2 regions of the Mycobacterium sp. NGS51 genome follow, and region 2 is predicted to be linked to the other one. Evidence: riboswitches for the same ligand, from Rfam matches in the RefSeq annotation. Region 2 holds a riboswitch; the other holds the start of a gene.
What was found. A riboswitch is a leader RNA that binds a small molecule or an ion and turns the genes downstream of it on or off. The one in region 2 is predicted to bind cobalamin.
Positions count from the first base shown of each region.

Region 1: another riboswitch for cobalamin. It lies ahead of metE (5-methyltetrahydropteroyltriglutamate--homocysteine S-methyltransferase); the one in region 2 lies ahead of AC5Y5W_RS14695 (PPE family protein).

Region 1 is NZ_JCALCV010000002.1:39,964-47,973, reverse strand. It holds gene AC5Y5W_RS02875 (pyruvate carboxylase) at 1-988, shown strand, start outside; gene AC5Y5W_RS02870 (thiol-disulfide oxidoreductase DCC family protein) at 994-1,320, opposite strand; gene AC5Y5W_RS02865 (hypothetical protein) at 1,343-1,795, opposite strand; gene AC5Y5W_RS02860 (DUF3556 domain-containing protein) at 1,893-3,638, shown strand; gene metE (5-methyltetrahydropteroyltriglutamate--homocysteine S-methyltransferase) at 3,635-5,911, opposite strand; cobalamin riboswitch at 6,043-6,260, opposite strand; partial or broken gene AC5Y5W_RS02850 (SDR family oxidoreductase) at 6,375-7,016, opposite strand; gene AC5Y5W_RS02845 (thiolase family protein) at 7,103-8,010, shown strand, end outside.
Region 2 is NZ_JCALCV010000011.1:11,097-19,106, forward strand. It holds gene yhjD (inner membrane protein YhjD) at 1-876, opposite strand, end outside; gene trpS (tryptophan--tRNA ligase) at 897-1,916, opposite strand; gene AC5Y5W_RS14695 (PPE family protein) at 1,965-3,620, opposite strand; cobalamin riboswitch at 3,732-3,891, opposite strand; gene ephH (epoxide hydrolase EphH) at 4,001-4,831, shown strand; gene AC5Y5W_RS14705 (NADP-dependent isocitrate dehydrogenase) at 4,818-6,050, opposite strand; gene AC5Y5W_RS14710 (NADP-dependent isocitrate dehydrogenase) at 6,183-8,010, opposite strand, start outside.

The DNA of each region.
Region 1 (8,010 bases), on a different contig from region 2:
GGAGGCCCTGCGCAAGGTGTACCGCCCGTTTGAATCGGGTCTGGCCGCCCCCACCGGACGTGTCTACACCCACGAGATCCCCGGCGGGCAATTATCGAACCTGCGCCAGCAGGCGATCGCACTGGGGCTGGGCGACCGGTTCGAGGAGATCGAGGCCAACTATGCCGCGGCGGATCGGCTATTGGGCAGACTGGTCAAGGTCACGCCGTCGAGCAAGGTGGTCGGCGACCTGGCGTTGGCATTGGTGGGCGCCGGTGTCACGGCCGACGATTTTGCCGATACTCCGGCACGCCATGATGTCCCCGATTCGGTGATCGGGTTCTTACGCGGCGAACTCGGTGAGCCCGCAGCCGGCTGGCCGGAACCGTTGCGCAGCAAGGCTCTTGAAGGTCGCCGAGCCAAAACAGACGAGAAAGAGCTGACCGCCGACGACGCAGCCGGACTGTTGCTGCCGGGCGCCGCGCGCCAGGCAACCCTGAACAGGCTGCTGTTTCCCGGACCCACCCGCGAATTTCTCGCTCACCGCGAGGAATTCGGCGACACGTCACGATTGAGCGCCAACCAGTTCTTCTACGGTCTGCGATACGGTGACGAACACCGGGTGCGATTGGAAAAGGGCGTCGAGTTGCTCATCGGCTTGGAAGCGATCTCGGACCCCGACGAGCGTGGCATGCGCACGGTGATGTGCATCCTCAATGGACAACTGCGGCCCGTACTGGTGCGTGACCGCAGCATTGCCGCTGACGTGGCGGTGGCAGAGAAAGCCGATCGCGGCAACCCCAAGCACGTTGCCGCGCCCTTCGCCGGGGTCGTCACGGTAATCGTGACTGCGGGCGCAAGGGTCGAGTCCGGGCAGACCATCGCCACCATCGAAGCCATGAAAATGGAGGCCGCCATCACGGCACCCGAGGCCGGAACCGTCGACCGTATCGTCGTATCGGCCCCCACCCAAGTCGAAGGCGGAGATCTGCTGGTCGTCCTGCGCTAAGCGCATCAACAACTGGCGGGATGTGATTCGCAATACGGTGTTGTGCCGGGAAATCGGTAGCGGTGCGCAACGACCCACTGGTAGATCGCGTCTTCGAGGTGGCGAATACCGGGCAGGCGGTAGAGCAGTAGCGGCAGCCTGCTGCCAAGCCCCGTCGACACCGCCGCGTTCATCGCCTCCGCGCCGGAGTAAATCGTTCCCGACTCGCCTTGCCACCGGGCCGAATCCAGCAGCTGCGACGGCGGAATGCCCAGCCGCTCAGCGACACCCGAGCCCTGCAGTGGTTCGGTCCGCAGGCCTCCGGTTCGATTGAGCTTCAGGATCGAATCCACCGCCCTGGTGCACATTCCGCATTTACCGTCGAAGAAGAGGGTCCCTGGCATTGTTCACCTCCCGCACGCCGACGATCCCGAAGACGATGCCCGTGCCGATTTCGGCCAGAGCACTGAACCACGAAAACCACGTTACGTTGAGGTGCGGCGCCGAGACGAAGCTGTCCTGATAACCCGGCAGCAAGGTCGGCAACAAATGCGCATAGGTAAACCCCACTGCGCTTCCGAATCCGACGGCGATCGCCGCCAGCGGTGCACGAGGGCGATTCATCGCCACCATCGCGATTGCCAGCACGACGAACAACCCCTGCACCATGCCGGCGGCCATGATGAACGGGGGTGAAGCGGACATGCCGCGAAGCAGATGGTCGACGCCGTGTATCGAAAAGCCGAGCGCGAATGCGAGTGCGGCGCAAGGCAGGTACCGAACCGCGCCGTCCCGTTGCTGCTGGATCTGTTCGACCATCACGATCACCGTTCGTCGACCTGCTCACTCTCCGTTCTACTACTACGCACAGTAGTAGTCAAGAACCGGACCCATCGGCCTAGAACACGTTCTAGTCTTAGGCGCCATGGGATTTCTCAAACAGGACACCCCCCAAATCGACTTCGAGGAGTGGAGCAAGGGCACCCGCGCTGAGAAGATCATCCCGATGGCTCGCCACTGGGCTGAGGTTGGCTTCGGTACCCCGGCCCTGTTGCACCTGTTCTACGTCGTCAAGATCGGCCTCTACATCCTGGCGGCCTGGCTGATCGCGTTGACCACCACGGGCATCGACGGGTTCACCAACGTCGCGCACTGGTATGCCGAGCCGATCGTGTTCGAGAAGGTCGTGCTGTACACCATGCTGTTCGAGGTGGTCGGCCTGGGCTGCGGGTTCGGGCCGCTGAACAACCGGTTCTTTCCACCGATGGGCTCGATCCTGTACTGGCTGCGGCCCGGCACGATCCGGCTACCGCCGTGGCCGGATCGAATACCGCTGACCAAAGGTGACGGGCGCACCCCGTTCGACGCGCTGCTCTACGGCGCCTTGCTGGTGCTGCTGGTCATCGCACTGTTCTCCGACGGCACCGGCCCCGCCCCGGCGCTGGGGACGACGGTCGGGGTGCTACCGGCCTGGCAGATCTGGGCGGTGCTGGGCGTGCTGGCAGTGCTCGGCCTGCGCGACAAAGTCATCTTCCTGGCCGCCCGCGGCGAGGTGTATGCCTCGTTCACCGTCGCCTTCCTGTTCACCGGCTACGGCGTGGACATGATCCTGGGCGCCAAACTGGTGTGCCTCGTCATCTGGCTGGGTGCCGCGACGTCGAAACTCAACAAACACTTCCCGTTCGTCATCTCGACGATGATGAGCAACAACCCGCTGTTTCGCTCCCGGTCGATGAAACGGAAGTTCTTCGAACACTTCCCGGACGATTTGCGCCCGGGCCGGCGGTCACGCTGGCTCGCGCATTTTTCCACGGTGATCGAGGGACTGGTGCCGCTGGTGCTGTTCTTCAGCCATGGCGGCTGGCTCACGGCAATCGCCGCGTTCGTCATGCTGTGCTTCCACTGGGGCATCCTGTCGGCGATTCCGATGGGCGTGCCGTTGGAGTGGAACGTCTTCATGATGTTTTGCGTGCTGGCGCTGTTCGTCGGCCACCCCTCCGTCGGGCTCGGTGACTTGACGTCGCCGTTGCCGATACTGCTGTTCGCCGTCGTCGCGGGGACGGTGGTGCTCGGAAACCTGTTTCCGCGCAAGGTGTCCTTCCTGCCGGGCATGCGCTACTACGCGGGTAACTGGGATACCACGCTGTGGTGCGTCAAGCCCTCCGCTGACGAGAAGATCGGCAAGGGCATTGTGGCGATCGCCAGCATGCCCGCCGCTCAACTGGAGAAGTTCTACGGGAGCAAGGAAGCCGCCCAGATCCCGATGTACATGGGATATGCGTTCCGCGCGTTCAACACCCACGGCCGGGCCTTGTTCACGTTGGCGCACCGCGCCATGGCCGGCCAGAACGAGGACGACTACGTCCTCACCGACGGTGAGCGGATCACCAGCACCGCCATCGGCTGGAATTTCGGCGACGGGCACTTCAGCAACGAGCAGCTGGTTGCCGCGCTGCACAAGCGTTGCCACTTCGAACCCGGCGAGCTGCGCATCGTGATGCTCGACGCCCAGCCGATCCACCGCCAGACCCAGCGGTATCGGCTGGTCGACGCCGCCACCGGCGAGTTCGAGCGCGGCTACGTGTGCGTCGCCGATATGGTGACCCGCCAGCCGTGGGATGACGACATCCCGGTGCAGGTGTATGAAAGCCGGGCAGCGGCGCCCGATTAGCCTTCGCGCACCTTCGTCGCCGCGCTCACCATGTGCTGCAGCGACGCCTTCACCTCGTCGATACTGCGCGTCTTCAGTCCGCAGTCGGGATTGACCCACAGCCGCTCCGCGGGAACGGCTTTCAGTGCTGCTTGCAGTGAAGTCGCGATCTCCGACTCGGCCGGCACCCGCGGCGAGTGGATGTCGTAGACGCCCGGGCCGACGCTGTTGGCAAAGCCGACCGCGTTGAGGTCGTCGAGCACCTCCATGTGCGAGCGGGCCGCCTCGATGGACGTCACATCGGCGTCGAGGTCGGCGATCGCCCCGATCACTTCACCGAACTCCGAATAGCACAGATGGGTGTGGATCTGCGTCGAGTCGGCGACGCCGGACGTCGCCAACCGGAACGCGCCGACCGCCCACTGCAGGTACGCGTCCTGATCGACACGCCGCAGCGGCAACAACTCCCGCAGCGCGGGCTCGTCGACCTGGATGACCCCGATGCCCGCCGACTGCAGATCCACCGTCTCGTCACGGATCGCCAGCGCAACCTGTTTGGCGGTGTCGGCCAGCGGCTGGTCGTCGCGGACGAACGACCACGCCAGGACCGTCACCGGGCCGGTCAGCATGCCCTTGACCGGCTTCTCGGTCAGCGACTGCGCGTAGGTGATCCAGTCGACGGTCATCGGACGCGGCCGCGCCACGTCACCGTAGAGGATCGGCGGGCGCACGCAGCGGCTGCCGTAGGACTGCACCCAGCCGTTCTGGGTGGCGAAGAATCCGTCGAGTTGTTCGGCGAAGTACTGCACCATGTCGTTGCGTTCCGGCTCGCCGTGCACCAGCACGTCGAGTCCGAGTTGCTCCTGCAGGGCAATGACGTCGGCGATCTCGGACTTCATCCGCGCGACGTACTCGCTCTGGTCGATCTCGCCGGTCCGCAACGCCGCCCGGGCCTTGCGGATCGCCGAGGTCTGCGGGTAGGAGCCGATCGTCGTCGTCGGCAACAGCGGCAGCTGGAGCCGTTCCTGTTGGCTGCTGCGGCGATCGGCCGCGGGTCCGCGTTGGTTACCCGATGCGACGATCGAATCGATGCGGGCGCGGATCTGGCCGTTGTGTAGCCGCGGATCCGAACGGCGCGACGCCACTGCGGCATTGGAGGCCGCGATCTCGTCGGCCACCGCGTCGCGGCCCTCGCGCAGCGCACGCGCGAGCGTGACGACCTCGTGCACCTTCTCGGCGCCGAACGCCAGCCAGCTGCGCAGGTTGTCGTCCAGATCGGTGGCGCCCTCTTCCAAAGCCAGGGAGTAGGGGACATGCAGGGTCGAGCACGACGTCGACACCGCAACTGCCTGCGCCGACCCCAGCAGCGTCGCCAGCCGGCTCAGCGCGGACTCCAGGTCGGTGCGCCAGATGTTGCGGCCGTTGACGATACCGGCGACCAGCGTCTTGCCGGCCAGCTCGGGAATCGATGCCAGCTCCGCGTTGGCGCCGCGGACCAGGTCCACGCCGATCGCCTCGACCGGCGTGCGAGCCAGTGCAGGCAGCGCGGCGCCGGGATCGCCGAAGTAGGTGGCGACATGGATCGCGGGCCGCCTGCCCACCGAGCCCAACGCGGTGTAGACGCGTTCGGCCAGCGCGGCCGCGTCGGCGGCGACATCGGTCACCAGCGCCGGCTCGTCCAACTGCACCCACTGCGCGCCATTGTCGGCCAGCAGCGACAGCAACTCGGTGTACACCGGGATCAGTTCGTCGAGGCGTTCGATCGGTGCACCGGCACCATCCACCGGCTTGCTCAGCAGCAGGAAGGTGATCGGGCCGATGACTACCGGTCGGGCGGGAATCCCTTGGTCGCGGGCCTCTTTCAGCTCGGCAAGCACCTTGTCGGGATGCAGCTCGAAGCGGGTGCCGGGCGCAATCTCGGGAACCAGGTAGTGGTAGTTGGTGTCGAACCACTTGGTCATCTCCAGCGGCGCGACGTCGTCGTTGCCGCGGGCCGCCGCAAAGTAACGGTCCAGCTCGTCGGCCACCTTCGCGACCCTGGCCGGCAGCGCGCCGAGCAGTACCGAGGTGTCGAGCATCTGGTCGTAGTAGGAGAACGTGTTCACCGGCACGGAGTCCAGCCCGGCCGCCGCCAATTCCGCCCAGGTGTCGCGGCGCAGGGTGGCGGCGACGGACTCCAGCTCAGATCGACTGGTCCGGCCGGCCCAGTAGCCTTCGGTTGCGCGTTTGAGTTCGCGGCGCGGACCGATGCGCGGGGAGCCGGTGATGGTGGCGGTAAACGGCTGAGCGGTCACGTGTTCGTCCTTCACTCGACGTGGTGGTCACCGCCAGCGGACGCACAGCCGATCGGGTGCACTGCGCCCGGTGGGCACGGCAACCGGTGCGGCCAACGCCCATCCCACGAGGCGGTGAACCGCCGGACGCGGCGCGTCCGGCACAGCTGGCAGGTCTTCGGACTCGCAGGCATGCACCATGTGGTGCTCCTAATGGCCGTCGCTTCCCGGTCGTTGACCAGTGCTTCTAGACGGCGGTCGTTCCTGCATACCGCTGCGGGACAGTCCCGGATTCTCACCGAGTTCCCTCTCGCGACGCATAGCCAACATGCCTCGCTCGATGCCGACACCTTGCGGCGACGGCAGACCAGTTGCGTAATCGAGACTACTAGGTGCGATGGCGGCGACCCGTCCCCCTCGCCGTTTCGCGGCTGGGGGTGCCCCCGGCGCCCGGCTTCGCCGCGCATGCGATCGCCGCGTCGGCGGCCAGCGCTTCGACGATGGGCACGTCGCCGTTGTTGAACTCGATGGTCCGCCCGATCGTCGCGTCGTCGTGCAGCACGGCCGCCGCCACCAGCGCGACGTCTTCGCGGGTGACTTCCCGGCCATGCGGTGCGGCACCGACGGCGATGTGCCCGGTCGCGGGATCGAGCGTGAGCCGACCGGGTCCCAATATGGTCCAGTCGAGGTCACTGCTGCGCAGATGGGCGTCGGCGGCGGCCTTGGCCTCGGCATAGGGAAAGAACGGATCGTCTTGCGGCACACCGTGGTCGGGTCCGGCCCCGAAATACGAGACCATCACGAAGCGCCGAACTCCGGCCTTGGCGGCGGCGTCGATGACCCGGACGGCGGCGTCGCGGTCGACGGCGTAGGTGCGGGCCGGATTGCCGCCGCCGGCGCCGGCGGAGAAGACCACCGCGTCATGTCCGGCCACCAGGTCGGCCAGGGCGTCGGTGTCGAGTTGCTCGATGTCGGCGACGACGGGTGTGGCCCCGGTAAGGGCAATTTCCTCGGCGTGGTCGGGATTGCGGAAAACCGACGTCACGGCGTCGCCGCGCTCGGTCAGGATTCGGGCCAGATGCATGGCGACCTTGCCGTGGCCGCCGATGACGACGATGCGTGCCATGCCGCCGACGCTACCTGGCAACCCCGCTCCCGACCCGCCTAGCGCCGTGGTCAAGAATCGAGGCACACGAGTCAAAGGAGAACGTCATGGCTGAAGCCGTCATCGTCGAAGCGGTGCGCTCACCGATCGGCAAACGCAACGGTGGTCTGTCCGGGGTGCATCCCGCCGACCTGTCCGCCCAGGTCCTCAACGGGCTCGTCGGCAAGGCCGGCGTCGACCCCGAGCTCGTCGACGACGTGATCTGGGGATGTGTCATGCAGGCCGGTGAGCAGGCCCTCGACATCGGTCGCACCGCGTTGCTGACGGCCGGCTGGCCCGAGAGCGTGCCGGGTGTCACCGTCGATCGTCAGTGTGGGTCCAGCCAGCAGTCGGTGCACTTCGCCGCCGCGGGTGTGGTCGCCGGTCACTACGACGTCGTCGTGGCCGGCGGTGTGGAGTCGATGTCGCGGGTGCCGATGGGCTCGTCGCTCGCCGGCGGTGGCAGGCCGTTCCCGCAGGGCTTCCTGGACCGCTACGACGGCGCGGTTCCGAACCAGGGCATCGGCGCCGAGATGATCGCCGAGCAGTGGGGATTCGACCGCACCACGCTCGACCAGTTCTCCCTCGACTCCCACGAAAAGGCCGCTGCGGCACAAGATTCCGGGGCGTTCGACGATGAGATCGTTGCCATCAAGGACCAGGACGGCAACACGATTCTCAAAGACGAAGGCATCCGCCGGGGCACACCGATGGAGAAGATGGCCCAGCTCAAGCCGGCCTTCAAAGAGGACGGCGTGATCCACGCCGGTAACTCCAGCCAGATCTCCGACGGTTCGGCTGCGCTGCTGTTCATGTCGGCGGAGAAGGCGAAGTCGTTGGGGCTCAAGCCGATCGCCAAGGTGCACACCGCGACGCTGGCCGGCTCCAACCCGGTGATCATGCTGACCGGGCCGATCCCGGCGACCCAGAAAGCGCTGAAGCGCTCCGGGCTGAGCCTGGACGAGATCGGTGCTTA
Region 2 (8,010 bases):
GAGCAGATTCTCCGGTGAAGTCGCCGCCCAAGCGGTAGCGAACAACAGCAGACGGGCGGTGATGTAGACGAACACCATCAACCCCAGCACCGGGCCGAACGTCGCGCCGGCCGGGGTATGCAGCACCGACCGCAGATAGATCGACCCGACCAACTTGAACACCTCGAACCCGATCGCGGCGAGCAGTCCGGCTCGTATCGAGCTGGCAAAGCTGATCGACGCCCGGGGCAGCCGGGCGATCATCCAGGTGAACACCAGCCACGACACCACCACCGACATCAACACCGACACGCCGCGGAAGATCACGTCCAGCATCGGCACGTTGTGAATGCCCAGCCAGCCAAGCACTTTGGCCATCGGTGCGGCACTGGCCAGCGCGCTCAGCGCCAAGGTCGCGATGATCGCGACGAACGTGGACACCATCGCAAACAGATCCGACAGCTTGGTCCGGACGAATCCGGGTCGCTCGCCGCGCTGCATCCACATCTCGCTGAGCGCTTCGCGGAGATGGGCCATCCAGCTCAGGCCCGCCCACGCCGCGGTGGCCAAACCGATCAGGCCGACTGAGGCGCGCGAGTCGATCGCGGTATTCATCAAATCGACGACCTGTTGGCCCAAGTTACCGGGCACACTGGCCCGCACCTTGTGGTCGATCTCGGCCAGTAGCGCGGGCCGGCGCGACAAGACGAAGCCGCCAACGGCGAAACCGACCATCAGCAAGGGAAACAGCGCAAAGATCGTGTAGTAGGTGAGGCCGGCCGCGAAATAGTTGCCCCTGGCGTCATTGAAACGCTCGTTGGCCTGCATCACGCGGTCGAACCACCCGTACCGCGCACGCAGCCGATCCAGAAGTCCGGGTTGGGCCGATTCGCTCATGACCTCCGCATCGTCGCGGACTAGAAACGTCGTGGAAGAAACCCTAGCCGGTCGTAGACACGATCGACCGTTTTTGCCGCCACATCCTGCGCTCGTGCCGCCCCATTAGCCAGCACTGACTCCAATTCGGCCGGATCTGCGAGCAACTCGTCGACCCGGGTCTTGATCGGTGTCACGAATTCGACGACGGCGTCGGCGGTGTCCTTCTTCAGGTCGCCATAGCCCCGCCCGGCGTAATGCCCTACCAAGGTGTCGAGGTCGACACCGCTGACCGCGGACTGGATCCCGAGCAGATTCGACACCCCGGGTTTGGCCACCGGGTCATAGCGGATGTCGCGTTCGCTGTCGGTTACCGCCGAGCGAATCTTCTTGGCCGACAACCGCGGATCGTCGAGCAAGTTGATCAGGCCGGCGTCGGTCGCTGCCGATTTGCTCATCTTGGCTGACGGGTCTTGCAAATCGTAGATCTTCGCGGTGACCTTGGGGATGAGCAGGTCGGGAACGACGAAAGTATCCGGGAACCGGCTGTTGAAGCGCTGCGCGACATCGCGGGCCAATTCGAGATGCTGGCGCTGGTCCTCGCCGACCGGCACCAGTTCGGCGTCATAGGCCAGCACGTCGGCAGCCTGCAGTACCGGGTAGGTGAACAGCCCCACCGTCGTCGACTCGGCGCCCTGGCGCGTCGACTTGTCTTTGAACTGCGTCATCCGGGAGGCCTGGCCGAAACCGGTGAAACAGCCCAGCACCCAAGCCAGCTGCGTGTGGGCCGGCACGTGACTTTGCACGAAGATCGTGCTGCGGGCCGGGTCGACGCCCAGCGCGAGATACTGCGCCGCGGTGACCAGCGTGCGCCGCCGCAACACGTCGGGCTCCTGCGGGATGGTGATGGCGTGCAGGTCGACCACGCAGAAGAACGTGTCATGGTCGTCCTGCAACTCGGCCCAATGAGTCACCGCACCCAGAGCATTGCCGAGGTGAAGCGAGTCAGAGGTGGGCTGCACACCGGAGAAGACCCGGCGGGTTGCGGTAGCGGTGTTCATGATGGCTCGATCTTTTCACGCGGGCCCCGGCCGGCGGCCCACGGTCACTCAGTCGGGCCCGTGATCCCAGGTGCGCGGCATCATCGGCGCCGTGGAGCCGCCGCCGTAGGAGTCACCGGTCACTGTGGTCAACCCCGCCGGCTGTGCCCCGGCCACCGTGCGTTCGGTCCCGGCAAATCCCATTGGTCCCGCGCCCTGATCCGAGGCCACGACCGCGGGCTCTGACTCCAGGTCCATGTATTCGTACCCGCGGCCCAGTTGTGTGACCTCCGCCCGCCGGTGCCGCCCACCCGGGGCCTGGTCTTCCATAGCCGCCGCAGCCACCAAAGGCTGAGCACCGTGGGCATGTCGCGCCTTCTTGCGGCGGGCGCTGGTGCTGGCCGCCCGCCGCGCATCGGCGGTCAGTCCACCGAGCATGTACGCCAACCCGTCCATGGTCAGACCCACCGGTGGCGCTGACGGCGCCGGCGGCGGGGCCACGGGTGCCGGCGGCGCCGGGGCCGTTGCCGGCGCGGGGACGGGCGACGGTGCAGGTGCCGGAGCCGGGACGGGAGGCGGGGTCGGCGCCAGCGCCAATGCCAACGGCGGAGGGGCCGGGATGACGGGCATCACCGGGATGCCGTGCAGGTGCAAACCCACGCCCACGGCGCCGCCCAGCAGTACCGGTGCAGCCACCAGCGGAACCAACGGAAGGGTCAGCAGCGGCAGAAAAACCGGCAGCAGGGTCGTCTCCAGCAAAGTCTTGAGCAGCGCGATGGTGTCGGTGATGATCGTGCCGATGGCTTCGACGGTGGTGAACAGAATGGTGAAAGCGATCGTCGCGGGGTTACCGGTCGCGAATGCGGCGGCAAGATCCGCCCCGATGAATCCGAAGGTTTGCGACAGCAGCGCAACGTACGTTCCGATGTCCATCGGGTAGCCGAGGGCGAACGCAATGTTGGCCGGGTTGAGGTAGGTCAGCGGATTACCGAGCACCGGCAGCCAGGGATCAAACCCGGCGAACATGTCCTGGAAGAACGGGTCGCTCATCAGACCGTCGATCAGCGGTTGGAAGACCCTGTCGAAAAAGTCGGTGAACCCGCTGTTGTTCAGCCAATCAAGGACGTCGTCCTGCCGGTCGGGGGGCAGCGGTGACGGCTGATCGGCAGCGGCCGCCGAGGTGTCGGCTTTCATGATCTGCGGCGCAGGCGTGGTTTGCGGTGACGCCGCGACCGCAGCGGTGGCGACAGTTTGATAGGTGCCCATCACGGTGGCGGCCTGAATCCACATCCGCACGTAGTCGGCCTCGTTCAGCGCGATCGGAATCGCGTTGACGCCGAAGAAATTCGTCGCCACCAACGCCGCGTGGGCGGCATGGTTGGCGGCCAGCTCGGCCAGCGTCGGCATGGCCGCCAGCGCACTGATGTAGGCCGTGGCGGCGGTTTCATGCCGGGCCGCTCGCACGGCGCTATCGGTGGCGGCTTGCATCAGCCACGCCAGATACGGCGCGTGGGCGGCCACGTAGCTCTCGGCGGTCGGACCGTCCCACGTCCCGGCCTGCACCGCTCCCAACAGCGCGGTGAGTTCCTCAGCCGCCTCGAGGTATTCGGTGCCCAGCGAATTCCACGCCGTCGCAGCGGCCAGCAGCGAGCCGGGGCCGGGACCACTGGACAGCAGCGTCGAATGCACTTCCGGCGGCGCGGCCATCCAAATTGGCGCGGTCACCGCCCACTACCTGAAATCGCAGCGGATTTATCGAAATGGGCAGCCGCGACGGCCGACCCTGACATGCATGGCATGGCGATTCGTCAGCTCTCTCGGGGTACACCGCCCCGGGTAGCAGGATGCGACGACGCGAGTGTCCTGGCTCTCGGATCGTTGCTCGCCTCGCCTTCCAGCTCGCAGCCGTGGCGGATGAGGGTCGCTCCCCGATGACAGTGGCGGGACCGCGCCGGACTTGCACCGGCTTCCTGCAACGTCGTCGCCTTACCGGCGGATTATGGCATGCCAATCCCGTCATTCGCGAATCAGTCGCAAGACGCCGGCGATCTGCAATTCCAATGGCGCAATTGCGAGTACCGGCGGTATCGCCATAGTGTCGGCATATGCGCGCGCCAATTCATCTGGGTACCGGAGAACCGGTCCTGCTGCTACATCCTTTTCTGATCTCGCAGCTGGTATGGGAGACCGTCGCCCAGCAATTGGCCGACACCGGCCGCTATGAGGTGTTCGCCCCGACGATGGCCGGCCACAACGGCGGGCCCTACTCGGGTACCTGGTTTCTGAGCTCGGAGGTACTGGCCGATCACGTGGAGCGGCAACTCGATGAGCTGGGCTGGAACACCGCCCACATCGTCGGCAACTCGCTGGGCGGCTGGGTGGCGTTCGAACTGGAGAGCCGGGGCCGGGCCCGCACCATCACCGGAATCGCCCCGGCGGGCGGATGGACGCGGTGGAGCCCGACCAAGTTCGAGGTGATCGCCAAGTTCGTGATGGGCATGCCGGTATGGGCGCTGGCCCGCTGGCTCGGGCCGCGCGCGTTGCAACTGCCGTTCAGCCGCCGGCTGGCCACCCTGCCGATCAGTGGACCACCGGAAGGCGTCAGCGAAGCCGAGCTCCGGGCGATCATCGACGACGTTGCGCACTGCCCGGCCTACTTCCAGTTGCTGATCAAAGCGCTGTTGATGCCCGGACTGGCGGACTTGGCGCAGACCGCCGTTCCCGCCCATCTGGTGATCTGCGAAAAGGACCGGGTCTTTCCGGGGCCGAGATCCCACCGCTACTTCAGGGGCCAACTTCCCAAGGGCACGCAGGTGACTGAGCTGGACGGTGTCGGTCACATCCCGATGTTCGAAGCGCCGGGCCGCATCACCGAAGTCATCACCGATTTCCTCGACCAATACAGCCCGCCGATTCGCGAGATCAGGTCGAGCTGAGGGCCTTGTCCAGGTTCTCGGCGATCGTGTTGAGGAACTCCTCGCTGGTCTGCCAGTCTTGATCCTTACCGATCAGCAGTGCGAGGTCCTTGGTCATCTGGCCACCCTCGACGGTGGTGACGACGACGTCTTCCAGCTTCTGAGCGAACTCGCTCACCTCGGGGGTGTTGTCCAGCTTGCCGCGGTGCTGCAACCCCCGGGTCCACGCGAAGATCGAGGCGATCGGGTTGGTGGAGGTGGGCTTGCCTTCCTGGTACTGACGGAAATGCCGCGTGACGGTGCCATGCGCGGCTTCGGCCTCGACCGTCTTACCATCGGCGGTCATCAGCACCGACGTCATCAGCCCGAGTGAACCGTAGCCCTGCGCCACCGCGTCGGATTGCACGTCGCCGTCATAGTTCTTGCAGGCCCAGACATAGCCGCCCTCCCACTTCAGGCAGGCCGCCACCATGTCGTCGATCAACCGGTGCTCGTAGGTCAGTCCGGCTTTGTCGAACTTGTCCTTGAACTCCTCGTCGTAGATGCGCTGGAACTCATCTTTGAACATGCCGTCATAAGACTTGAGGATGGTGTTCTTGGTCGACAGGTACACCGGGTAGTTCTCTTGCAGGCCATAGGCAAACGACGTGCGGGCGAAGTCCTGGATCGATTCCTTGAAGTTGTACATCCCCATCACCACACCGCCGTCTTCGGGAATGCTCACCATTTCATGCACAACCGGCTCGCTGTCGTCATTGGGCGTGAAGGTCAGTGTGACGGTGCCGGGGCGGTCCACTTTGAAGTTCGTCGCACGATACTGGTCGCCAAAAGCGTGCCGGCCGATGATAATCGGCTTCTTCCACCCGGGAACCAACCGCGGAACGTTCGAAATCATGATCGGCTCGCGAAATATTGTGCCGCCCAGAATGTTTCGGATCGTTCCGTTCGGCGACGACCACATGGTCTTGAGGTCGAACTCCTTGACGCGGGCCTCGTCGGGGGTGATGGTCGCGCACTTGACGCCGACGCCGTGCTTCTTGATGGCATAGGCGCAGTCGATCGTCACCTGGTCGTCCGTGTCGTCGCGGTGCTCGATGCCCAGGTCGTAGTAATCCAGGTTGATGTCGAGGTGCGGAAAGATCAGCAAATCCTTGATCCACTGCCAGATAACACGTGTCATCTCGTCGCCGTCGAGCTCTACTACCGTGCCTTTGACTTTGATCTTTCCGCCGTCAGACATCTGAGTCCGATCCTCCTACCCGACGATTAACGCCGCCTTGTGGGCAACCTGGTGAGCCCGCGGGTGAGCAATCTCTCTCGACCCAACACTACAAGGGGTGCCCCGGACCGGACGGTTCTGAACAATCAGGATTCAGGCGGTCGTGACCTGGGCGTCGAGTGCAGCGTTGAGTGTTTTACTCGGGCGCATCACCGCAGTCGTCAAGGCGGCGTCCGGCGCGTAGTAGCCGCCGATGTCGACCGCCTCGCCCTGCGCCTCGGCCAGTTCGGCAACGATGACGTCTTCGTTTTCCTTCAGGGCATCGGCCAGTGCGGTGAAGTGCTTCCGCAGATCCTCGTCATCGTTCTGGGCCGCCAGCTCTTGCGCCCAGTACATGGCCAGATAGAACTGGCTGCCGCGGTTGTCGAGCTCACCGGTCTTGCGCGACGGGCTCTTGTTGTTGTCCAGCAGCTTGCCGATCGCGGCATCCAGCGTCGTGCCCAGAATCTCGGCGCGCTCGTTGCCGATCTTGGCGCCCATATCCTCCAGGCTGGCGCCCAGTGCCAGGAACTCGCCCAGCGAGTCCCAGCGCAGGTGATTCTCCTCCACCAGTTGCTTGACGTGCTTGGGCGCCGACCCGCCCGCCCCGGTTTCATACATTCCGCCGCCGGCCATCAACGGCACGATGGACAGCATCTTGGCGCTGGTGCCCAACTCCAGGATCGGAAACAGGTCGGTCAGGTAGTCGCGCAGGATGTTGCCGGTCGCGGCGATGGTGTCCAGCCCGCGGATCAGCCGTTCCAAGGTGTATCGCATCGAACGAACCTGCGACATGATCTGGATGTCGAGGCCCTCGGTGTCGTGATCTTTCAGATACGTCCTGACCTTCTTGATCAGTTCGTTTTCGTGGGGCCGGTAGGGGTCCAGCCAAAACAGCACCGGCATGCCGGAGTTACGGGCGCGGGTGACGGCCAGCTTCACCCAGTCGCGGATCGGCGCGTCCCGCACGATCGGCATCCGCCAGATGTCGCCGGCTTCCACATTCTGTGACAGCAGCACTTCGCCGGTGTCGAGGTCCACGATGTTGGCGACGCCATCGTGGGCTAGCTCGAATGTCTTGTCGTGCGACCCGTATTCCTCGGCCTGCTGCGCCATCAGCCCGACGTTGGGAACGGTGCCCATGGTCGCCGGGTCGAAAGCGCCGTTGGTCTTGCAGAAGTTGATGATTTCCTGGTAGATGCGGGCGAACGTGGACTCGGGGTTGACGGCCTTGGTGTCCTTTTGCCGTCCGTCGGCGCCGTACATCTTGCCGCCGGCGCGGATCATCGCCGGCATCGAAGCGTCTACGATCACGTCGCTGGGCGAGTGGAAGTTCGAGATTCCCTTGGCCGAATCGACCATGGCCAACTCGGGGCGGTGCTCGTGACAGGCGTGCAGGTCGCGAATGATCTCGTCGTGCTGCGATGCGGGCAGCGACTCGATTTTGTTGTAGAGGTCCACCAGGCCGTTGTTGACGTTGACCCCGAGCTCGTCGAACAGCTTCTGATGCTTGGCGAACGCGTCGGAGTAGAAGACCTTGACTGCGTGGCCGAACACGATGGGGTGGCTGACCTTCATCATCGTGGCCTTGACGTGCAGGGAGAACATCACGCCGGTCTTGCGTGCATCCTCCATCTGTTCCTCGTAGAACTCGCGCAGAGCTCGCACGCTCATGAACATGCTGTCGATGATGTCGCCTTCGGCCAGTGGCACCTTCGGCTTGAGCACGATCGTCTCGCCGCTTTTGGTCACCAGCTCCATCTTCACCTCGCGCGCGCGGTCCAGCGTCATCGACTTCTCGCCGTGATAGAAGTCGCCGTGCCGCATGGTCGCCACGTGAGTGCGCGACGCCATCGACCACTCCCCCATGCTGTGCGGGTGCTTGCGCGCGTACTCCTTGACCGCCTTGGGCGCACGGCGATCCGAGTTGCCTTCCCGCAGC